Regions from separate parts of the Paraburkholderia sp. EG304 genome, predicted to be linked through region 2. Evidence: predicted binding sites of a transcription regulator. Region 2 holds the regulator's gene; the other holds the start of a gene.
The links. The regulator FNR, encoded in region 2, switches genes on or off when oxygen is low (the NO sensors DNR and NnrR bind a similar motif). The targets are predictions, from matches to a motif close to TTGATNNNNATCAA.
Positions count from the first base shown of each region.

Region 1: ACLFKU_RS35630 (universal stress protein) is a predicted target of FNR. The motif match lies at 2,208-2,221, and genes of this name have one in related genera.

Region 1 is NZ_JBKGUA010000053.1:19,207-23,782, reverse strand. Features, by position in the region: gene ACLFKU_RS35645 (hypothetical protein) at 429-920, opposite strand; gene ACLFKU_RS35640 (hypothetical protein) at 1,267-1,485, shown strand; gene ACLFKU_RS35635 (flavodoxin family protein) at 1,494-2,021, opposite strand; gene ACLFKU_RS35630 (universal stress protein) at 2,304-3,143, shown strand; gene ACLFKU_RS35625 (universal stress protein) at 3,167-3,670, shown strand; gene ACLFKU_RS35620 (universal stress protein) at 3,667-4,494, shown strand.
Region 2 is NZ_JBKGUA010000069.1:10,834-15,409, forward strand. Features, by position in the region: gene ACLFKU_RS38200 (universal stress protein) at 1-645, shown strand, start outside; gene ACLFKU_RS38205 (universal stress protein) at 668-1,135, shown strand; gene ACLFKU_RS38210 (universal stress protein) at 1,220-1,681, opposite strand; gene ACLFKU_RS38215 (response regulator) at 1,930-2,337, shown strand; gene fnr (fumarate/nitrate reduction transcriptional regulator Fnr) at 2,354-3,136, shown strand; gene ACLFKU_RS38225 (PAS domain S-box protein) at 3,259-4,359, shown strand; gene ACLFKU_RS38230 (universal stress protein) at 4,393-4,576, opposite strand, start outside.

The sequences.
Region 1 (4,576 bases), on a different contig from region 2:
CGAGCCGGCCAGCGACATACGATCGCGGCGATCACCCCGTCAGTCGCTCACGTTGCGCGGCGCGTTCGCTCTGTGGCTCGAGAAAGACACATGGCAAGGCCCGCATAAAGGTTCTTTCGCTCCCGAGGTTCGATCGATATCAGACCAGCCGGGGATCCGCGCTGTTTATTCCTGTGCCGACATTCGGATCGGTCATGTAATTGATTATTCCGCGCATTTGCTGCGCCCCGTCGCTCTTGTCGGGCGCATCGCGGAACATGGTTTTGCCGTCCTGGAGAGCATTTACCCGCTGCGACCTCAAGCTCAAGATACGCATACGACCGGCCACCTATTTGATGCAGGTCAACGTAGTGTGGTCATGCGCTTTGCGGACTGATTCGGCGGAGTGATCCCGTGCACTGATACGCATTCGAGCTCGCTGAAGCTCGTCATTTCGCTTCGCTCATAAACGCGCGAAACTCGTCCTCGACCGCGACGATCGCATTCGCACAGGTCCAATACATCACGCTCGCGTTACCGTCGGTGCGGTACATGCCGCGGCACATCGCTTTCAGCTGAATTAGCGCGTGATCTTCGTCGAGCCGTCCCTTCTGCGCCGCGAGATACACGAAGCCGAACGAATGCGGCAACGCGGTTTCGATCAGCGTATCGTCAGCGCGGACGATGCGGCTCGCCGAATGCGTCGCGACGAACGCGCGCGTGCGTACCCATGCCGACTCGCAATCGACCGTCGGTTCGCAACGCACAGACGCTTGTTGACGCGCCTCGAACAGCGCGACTTCCTCGCGGCGGAAGGCCGCCTCGCGCGCGGTGCTCGCGCATCCGGCAACGAGCACCACAGATAGGATCGACACCCAGATCCGATACGCGGCGCGCTTTATGACCGCGCCGGTGTCGGTGTGGCCGCCGAACCAATGCATTTATGGATCTCGCTGAGTTTGCTGTTCATCGGGTTTCCAGTCTTTGTCGCGTCTGAACCCGGCCAACCGCAGCTCGTGTGCAGCGAACTCGACATCGACGATCGCGTCGCGTCCCGTGACGATCGCTTCCCGGGTGTCTCCAAACATAGCGGCTCGTCGCGTATGAAGACTGATCCTGATCAAACATCCCATTGACGGCGATCAAGCGGTGCCACTGCCACGCGTCTACGCTTGCGATGAATACCGCCCCGGCCACATCCACACTACCCGGCGAGGACGACTGAGACCCGCCCTGATCGTTTCGTTTCTGTTCACGCTGCTCTGCATGTCAGGATGCGGGGGCGACATGGTGCCGGTTGCCGATCGCGAAGTCGCTGTGGCCTTTGCCGACGTGCTGGATCTCTACAACGAACGACTCGAACTGACGGAGGGTCTTGCTCGCGCGCAAGCACCCGCTCTCACGGCTCCGGACGGAACGCCTGTGCATCGTCATCCGCGCACCGACTTCGACGCGTTGCGCGGCTCGCTGCGCGTCGAGTCGCAGCGTTTTCGACCGCGAGCCTGAACACCCCGCTACACCAGCCACTCCATCTCGCGGCGTGCCGCCATTCTCGACCTGATCTTCTGCGCGAACGTGTCGCGCTTGACGCCGTCTTTGCGTCGATACAGGTCACTGCCGGTAAACACGCAGGTCGCAAGCGGCACCTTGCCCGCCGCCTCAGACATCTGCTTCAGCGCCTCTTTGCCGCCGAACGCGCCCTCGCAGCAAAACAGCGCGAGCCGGCGAACCTGCGGGCCGTGCAATTCCAACCACGCCCGAGCTGGCGCGCATGCGCCGCGTGCCCAGACGGGCGCGCCAACGACGACGAGGTCATACGCTGCGACGTCGAGCAACGCCGGCATGACCTCGGCGTGTCGATGACACAGCGCATCCATCAACGATCTGACGAAACCGCGTGCACCGTTACGCGGCTCGGGACCGCCGGGTTCGCGGATCGGTTCGATGTCGGCGTCCAGCCTGGACGCGAGCAGCTCGGCATCACGCCGCGTTGTGCCGGTTCGCGAGTAATAGACGATGAGAATCCTGCAACGCTCGGACATATGCTTTCTCCGACAGCGGACATTGGGCACCTCATCCGCCAATTGAGCGTCATGCGCTGCGAACGTGCCGGCTCGCGATGCGATGCCGCTTCGATCAAGATTCGACTCGCGGGCGGTGGTGTCAGAGTAATTGAGCTCGGCCGGCAGCGATTGACCCACGTCAACTGGCGTGCGGCATCCGCGTGCTTGATCTGCGTCAACAGTCGCGCCGGGCTGGACCATAGACTAAATGTCACCACGGGTTGCGCCCGTTTCCACGCGGTCTGTCAGGGAGCCTTGACGATGAGCTACAAAAGCATTCTCGTTCACCTCGATACGAGCGTTCGCGCGCATCCGCGTCTCGAGATCGCATTGCAGCTTGCACACCGGTTTCACGCGGGGCTGACCGGTCTGTTTTCGACCTATGTGCCACCGCGCCACGCGTTCTTCGTCATGGCTGGCACTGCCGAGTACTACGCGGAGCACGAGCGCCAGCGCCACGAAAGGGCTGGCTCGCTCGAGCGGCTCTTTCATGCCGAACTCGCGCGTGCAAAGGTCGAAGGTCAGTGGATCACCGCAGACGGCTATGCGAACGACGTTGTGCCGCCGTACGCCCGTCTCGCCGATCTGATCGTGCTCGGACAGACTGATCCGGTCGACCCCGAGGCGTTCGTCGCCGAACAGTTCGTCGAGCACGTCGTGCTGTCGACGGGACGGCCGGTATTGCTGGTGCCGTCGAGCGGGCGCGTCACGCCGCCGGGCCGGCACGTGCTGATCGCGTGGGACGGCAGCCGTGAAGCCACCCGCGCGATCCACGACGCGCTGCCGTTCCTCGCGCATGCCGCGAAGGTGTCGCTGCTGACGGTTCATTCGCCCAGCGATCGACCGCCGCGCGATCGGATTCCCGGCGCGGACATCGCGCTGACCATCGCGCGTCACGGCGTAAAGATCGACGTGCGAGAGCTGACCATCGAAAACGACACGCCGGTCGGCGATGCTTTGCTGTCGCAGGCGTCGGAGCTCGGCTGCGACCTGATCGTGATGGGCGCGTACGCACACTCCCGGCTGCATGAAGTCGTACTGGGACGCGCAACGCGCACGATGCTCGAGTCGATGACCGTGCCAGTGCTGTTGTCGCACTGAAGATCGCGCTTAAGGAGACCATTATGTTTCACCGCCTACTGGTCGCGCTCGACGGCAGCGATACCGTCTCTCGAGCCTTCGATGCCGCATTGACCCTCGCCGCCGAGTCCGGTGCCGAATTGATGCCGCTGTATGTGATCGATATGCCCATCATGGCGTACGACACGCCGGGTTTCGATCCGTCCGTGATCGAGGACGCCTTCATCGAAGAAGGCCAGCGGATCGCGACCGACGCGAAGAGCCGGCTGGCAGCGCACGGCGTCAAGGGCACGCCACGCACCGTGGAAGCCTCGATCCCCGGCGAAGGCGTCGCGAAGCGCATCATCGCGGCGGCGCTCGAATGGAACGCCGATGCCATCGTGATGGGTACGCACGGCCGCCGCGGCTTTCGGCGCGTCATGCTCGGCAGCGTCGCCGAGCGCGTGCTGCGTAGCGCCCGCTGCCCGGTCCTGTTGATTCCGGCTCGTGCGGTCGTTGAACCCGACGATCAGTCCGTCACCGCGTCCGCCGAAAAGGAGCTGACATGAGCTACAAGACCCTGCTCGTTCATATCGACGACAGCCGTCGCTGCGACGCGCGCGTCGCGCTCGCGCTCGATCTTGCGCAGCGTTGGGACGCACACCTGATCGGTTTGCATGTCGTGTGCGAGGACTTCGCGAAACCGCTGTTCGGCACCGACGACGGTTTCGTCGCCCAGCTCGCCGCACTGTCGGCCGATCGCCGTGAGACGGCTCAGCAGGCATTTCTAGCCGCGGCCGAGCGCGCCGGCCGCACAGCGGAATGGCGCACGCCGGAGGGCTCGCCGGTCGATGTGACCACACTTCATGCGCGCCACGCCGACCTGCTGGTGCTCGGCCAACCCGACCCGCACGATCCCGCGACTTACGTCGATCGGCATTTCGTCGGCGAGGTCGTGCTGGGCGCGGGGCGACCCGCGCTCGTGATCCCGCACGCGGGTGCGGTGCCGACGCTTGGCGAGAACGTGTTGATCGCGTGGGACGGCAGCCGCGAAGCCTCACGAGCGATCGCCGACGCGATGCCGCTGCTTCAACGCGCGCGCTTTGTCAGCGTCGACGTCGTCGGGCCCACGCATGACCGTGAAACAGGACCCAGCGCGATCGACGTCGCAGCATGGCTCGAGGCGCACGGCGTGCGCGCGTCGTTCTCGACGACGCCGCGCCTTCGCGTCGCGGGCACGGGCGCGACGCTGCTCAACCGGGTCTCGGACCTGCACGCCGATCTGCTGGTGATGGGTGCGTATGGCCATTCGCGTGCGCGTGAACGGGTGTGGGGCGGCGTCACGCGGACGATGCTCGAATCGATGACGGTGCCGGTGTTGATGGCGCATTGAGCGGCGCCCGAGCTAAATGAGCGCTGCGGGACGGCGCAGGTGTGGATAAAGGGCCACCGGGCCAATGCGCGCGCCGTCCCCG
Region 2 (4,576 bases):
CGCGAGCGTGCCAGCGCGCTGGAGCGGCTGTTCCGCGCGGAACTCGCGCGCGCGAACGTCGACGGCCACTGGATCGCCGCGAACGGCTACGCGAACGACGTCGTGCCGCCCTATGCGCGGGTCGCCGATCTCGTCGTGCTCGGCCAGACCGACCCGGCCGACCCCGAGGCGTTCGTCGCCGAACAGTTCGTCGAGCACATCGTGCTGTCGGCCGGGCGCCCGGTGTTGCTGGTGCCGTCGAGCGGCACCTTCGCGGCGCCGGGCCGCCACGCGCTGATCGCGTGGGACGGCAGCCGCGAAGCGACCCGCGCGATCCACGACGCGCTGCCGTTCCTCGCGCATGCGGCAAAAGTGACGCTGCTGACGGTGCATTCGTCCGCCGATCGTCCGCCGCAGGGCATGGCTGCGGGCGACGACATCGCCCTCACCGTCGCGCGTCACGGCGTGAAGATCGACGTGCGCGAGCTGAGCGTCGCGGACCGCACGCCGGTCGGCGACGCGCTGCTGTCGCAGGCGGCCGACCTCGGCTGCGACCTGATCGTGATGGGCGCCTACGCACATTCGCGCCTGCACGAAGTCGTGCTGGGCGGCGCGACTCGCACGATGCTCGAGTCGATGACCGTGCCGGTGCTGTTGTCGCACTGAAGTGCGCGCTTAAGGAGCCGCCATGTTTCACCGCCTACTCGTCGCGCTCGACGGCAGCGCCACCGCCTCGCGTGCGTTCGACGCCGCGCTGACCCTCGCCGCCGAATCGGGCGCCGAGCTGATGCCGCTGTACGTGATCGACGTACCCATCATCGCTTACGACGCGCCCGGCTTCGACCCTTCCACGATCGAGGACGCGTTCATCGAGGAAGGCAAGCGGATCACGGCCGACGCCCAGAGCCGGATGAGCGCGCGCGGGGTCACGGGCACGGCCCGCACCGTCGAAGCCTCGATCACCGGCGAAGACGTCGCGCATCGGATCGTCGAAACGGCGCGCGAATGGCACGCCGACGCGATCGTGATGGGCACGCATGGCCGCCGCGGGTTTCAACGGCTGATGCTCGGCAGCGTCGCCGAGCGCGTGCTGCGCCGCGCCTGTTGCCCGGTGCTAATGATTCCCGCCCAGGCGAGCAGCGCGACGCGCGGTTAGTCAGCCCCGCGAGCGCCGACAGCGGACTCACCTGAGCGGACTCACCTGAGCCGCTAGAAACTGGCTGCTGCGCGGCGCGGCGCTTCAGGGCCGCGGGTGGCCTTGTTCGTCATGCCGCACGATCAGCACCGGTATGTCGGTCGCCCGTACCAGCGACTCCGCGACGCTGCCGAGCAGAAAGCGCTGCACGCCATGGCGGCCATGCGTGCCCATCACGATCAGATCGGCCTGGATTTCGTCGGCGACGCGCGCGAGTACCGCCGACACGTTTTCAGCGTAAGCGTCGATCACCCGCACGCCGCCCGGCACCTGCGCCTCGCGCAACAGCTCGCGCGGCCCATCGAGCGCGCGGCTGGCGAAATCTTGCGCCGCGCTCGCCGGCTCCGGCTCGAAAGCCACGTCGGCATTGTTCGACCACTTGCCGTGCCCCACCACGCAGCAGGCTTCGAGCGTGGCGCCCGTCAGCTTCGCGAGCTTCAGCGCCTCGGCGAAGGCGCGCTGCGCGCTGGGACTGTCGTCGAGTGCAACCAGAATTCGTGCATACATGTCGGACTCCCTGTGAAAGCGCTGGCATGACCCGAAGTGGCGCCGTCGCGCGTTTGCACCGACAGTGTGAAGCGCGCGCCGCCACGCGGCTTGACGCAGGTCAACGGGCCGCCGCTCGGCGTCGCCGCCGCTGGACGGCATCGCCAGCAAGCCACTAGGAATATTCCTACAACCACTGCCTGAACTCCTAGCACCGCTTAAAGCGCCGCCGATATATTTCCAAGGTTAGGTCGCCAATACTGGTCGGTATGGACAGCCCCCCGTCAGCCACCTTATCGAGAGTTTTTCTCGTCGACGATGCGACCGAGGTCCGGCGCCGGCTTGCTTGCCTGATCGCGCTGATTCCCGGCATCGAAATCGCCGGCGAGTCCGCGGGCGTCGAGCACGCGTTCGACGACATCGTCGCGAGTCGCGCCGATGTCGCGGTGCTGGACCCGTGTTTCTCGGGCAAGACCGACCTGCTGCTGCTCGCTGCGCTGTCGCGGGCGCGGCCGTCCATCGTCAGCATCGTGCTGACCAATCATGACGCGACGGCGTTTCGCCGCGCGTGCGAAGCGGCGGGCGCCGACTTCTTCTTCGACAAGACCTCGGAGTTCGAGCTCGCCTGCCGCGCCATCGAAGCGATTGCCTATGCGCGCCGTGCGCATCGGGTCTGACCGCCAGGAGCCGATCATGCAAGTTGCCGCAGTCCGTGAACCCCGCCACGACGCGCCTCGCACCTCGCACGTCGTACCGATCCACGTCGCGCCCAGCACCGCGGCGGCACGCCACGCCGTCACGCGCTGCTCCACCTGCGCGATGCGCGCGATCTGCATGCCGCCCGAGCTGACGCCGGACGAACTGAGCCGGCTCGACGCGTTGATCTGCTCGACGCGCTCGATCAAACGCGGCGACGCGCTGTATCGCGCGGGCGACGAGTTTCAAAGCATCTACGCGATACGCGCCGGCTCATTCAAAACCGTGGTCATGCATCGCGACGGCCGCGAGCATGTGACCGGCTTCCAGATTGCGGGCGACTCGCTTGGCCTCGACGGCATCGGCGAGGGCAAGCAGAATTGCGATGCGATCGCGCTCGAAGATAGCGTCGTGTGCATCATTCCGTTCGCGCAGCTAGAGGCGATCTGTCGCGAGATCAAACCGATGCAGCATCACATCTATCAGATGATGAGCGGCGAGATCGTGCGCGAATCGAGCCAGATGATGCTGCTCGGGACGATGACCGCCGAGCAGCGCGTCGCGACGTTCCTGCTGAATCTGTCGAAGCGCTTCAAGGCGCGCGGCTTTTCGGCCGCGGAGTTTCATCTGCGCATGACGCGCGAGGAAATCGGCTGCTTTCTGGGCATGAAGCTCGAAACGGTGAGCCGGATGTTCTCGAAGTTCCAGCGCGAACGCCTCGTCAAGGCGAACGGCAAAACGATCCGCATCGAAGACCCGGAACGACTGGCTCGGGTTTGAGCGTCGGCGCGGCGCTCGCCTCACGTTCGTTCGCGGGACATGCCGGGTGGAACCGGCGCTCCTGAACTGATATAACTCAGTGCGTTGCGGTACGCGACCTTGCGTGGCCGCCCGGAGGAGCGATGGGTCTATCGAGCGGCGAGTCTTCCTGCTTCACCAGTGTTGCGTCCGGGTCGGACGTGTCCGTCGAGGATCGCTATTTCATGTTGGTCGAAGCGGTACAGGACTACGCGATCTTCATGCTCGACCCCGCCGGCCGCGTAACCAGCTGGAATCCCGGCGCACAGCGCATCAAGGGCTACACGCCCGAAGAAATCGTCGGCCAGCATTTCTCGAAGTTCTATACCCCGGAAGACATCGCGGCCGGCAAGCCCGCTCGCGAACTGGAAACCGCCGCAACCGTCGGCCGCGCCGAGGACGAAGGGTGGCGTGTGCGTCGCGACGGTTCGCGTTTCTGGGCCAACGTGGTCGTTTCCGCCGTGCACGATGCGTCGGGCGCGCTGCTCGGCTTTGCCAAGGTCACCCGCGATCTGACCGAGCGTATGCGTCTCGCGGAACTCGAACGCGCGAGTCAGGTATCCACGCACACGCAGATCGCCCGTGAAAACGAGCAGAAACGTATTGCACGCGAACTGCACGACGATCTCGGCCAACGGCTGACGGCGCTGAAAATGAGCGTCGCGCTGCTCGAAGCGAAGCTGAATCAGCAAGCCGACACCGAGCCGCTTGCGGCGCAAACGCATGAGCTGCAAAAGCAGATCGACTGGATGGCCGCTTCGCTGCGGCGCATCGCCGCCGATCTGCGCCCTCCGCTGCTCGACGACCTCGGACTCGCCGCCGCGCTCGACTGGTTGGCCGAAGACTTCACGAAACGCTACAACGTGCGCTCGAGCGTGCATCTCGAACCGGCCGAGCCGGTATGCGGCGAATTCGCGGCAACGGCGCTGTTTCGCATCGTTCAGGAGGCGTTGACGAACGTCGCGCGGCACGCCAAGGCGAGGCGCGTACGCATCGACATGATCTGCGCGGGCCCGACCGTATCGCTCGATATCGACGATGACGGCGTGGGTGTCGCGCTGGATCAGTCGCAGGGAACAACTTCATTCGGGCTGCTTGGCATCCGCGAACGGGTGCGGCAGTTGCGCGGCAACGTGTCGTTCACCAGCTCGCCCGGCCACGGTTTCAGGATCTCGATCCAGCTACCAGCCGACGCGCTCGTGTAGTGCTCACACGCCGCCGCGCGCCGCTACCGGGGATTACTCCTCGGGCGCTTCCTCGCCGATCTGCTCGCGCATCAGCAACACCGGACAGGTCGAGAAACGCAGCACCCGCTCCGCCACGCTGCCGATCACGAGGCGCCGCACGCCGCGCCGCCCATGCGTGCCGAGCACGAGCAGATCAGCGTGGACCTGCTCGCCGTGGCGCAACACGATCGTGGCG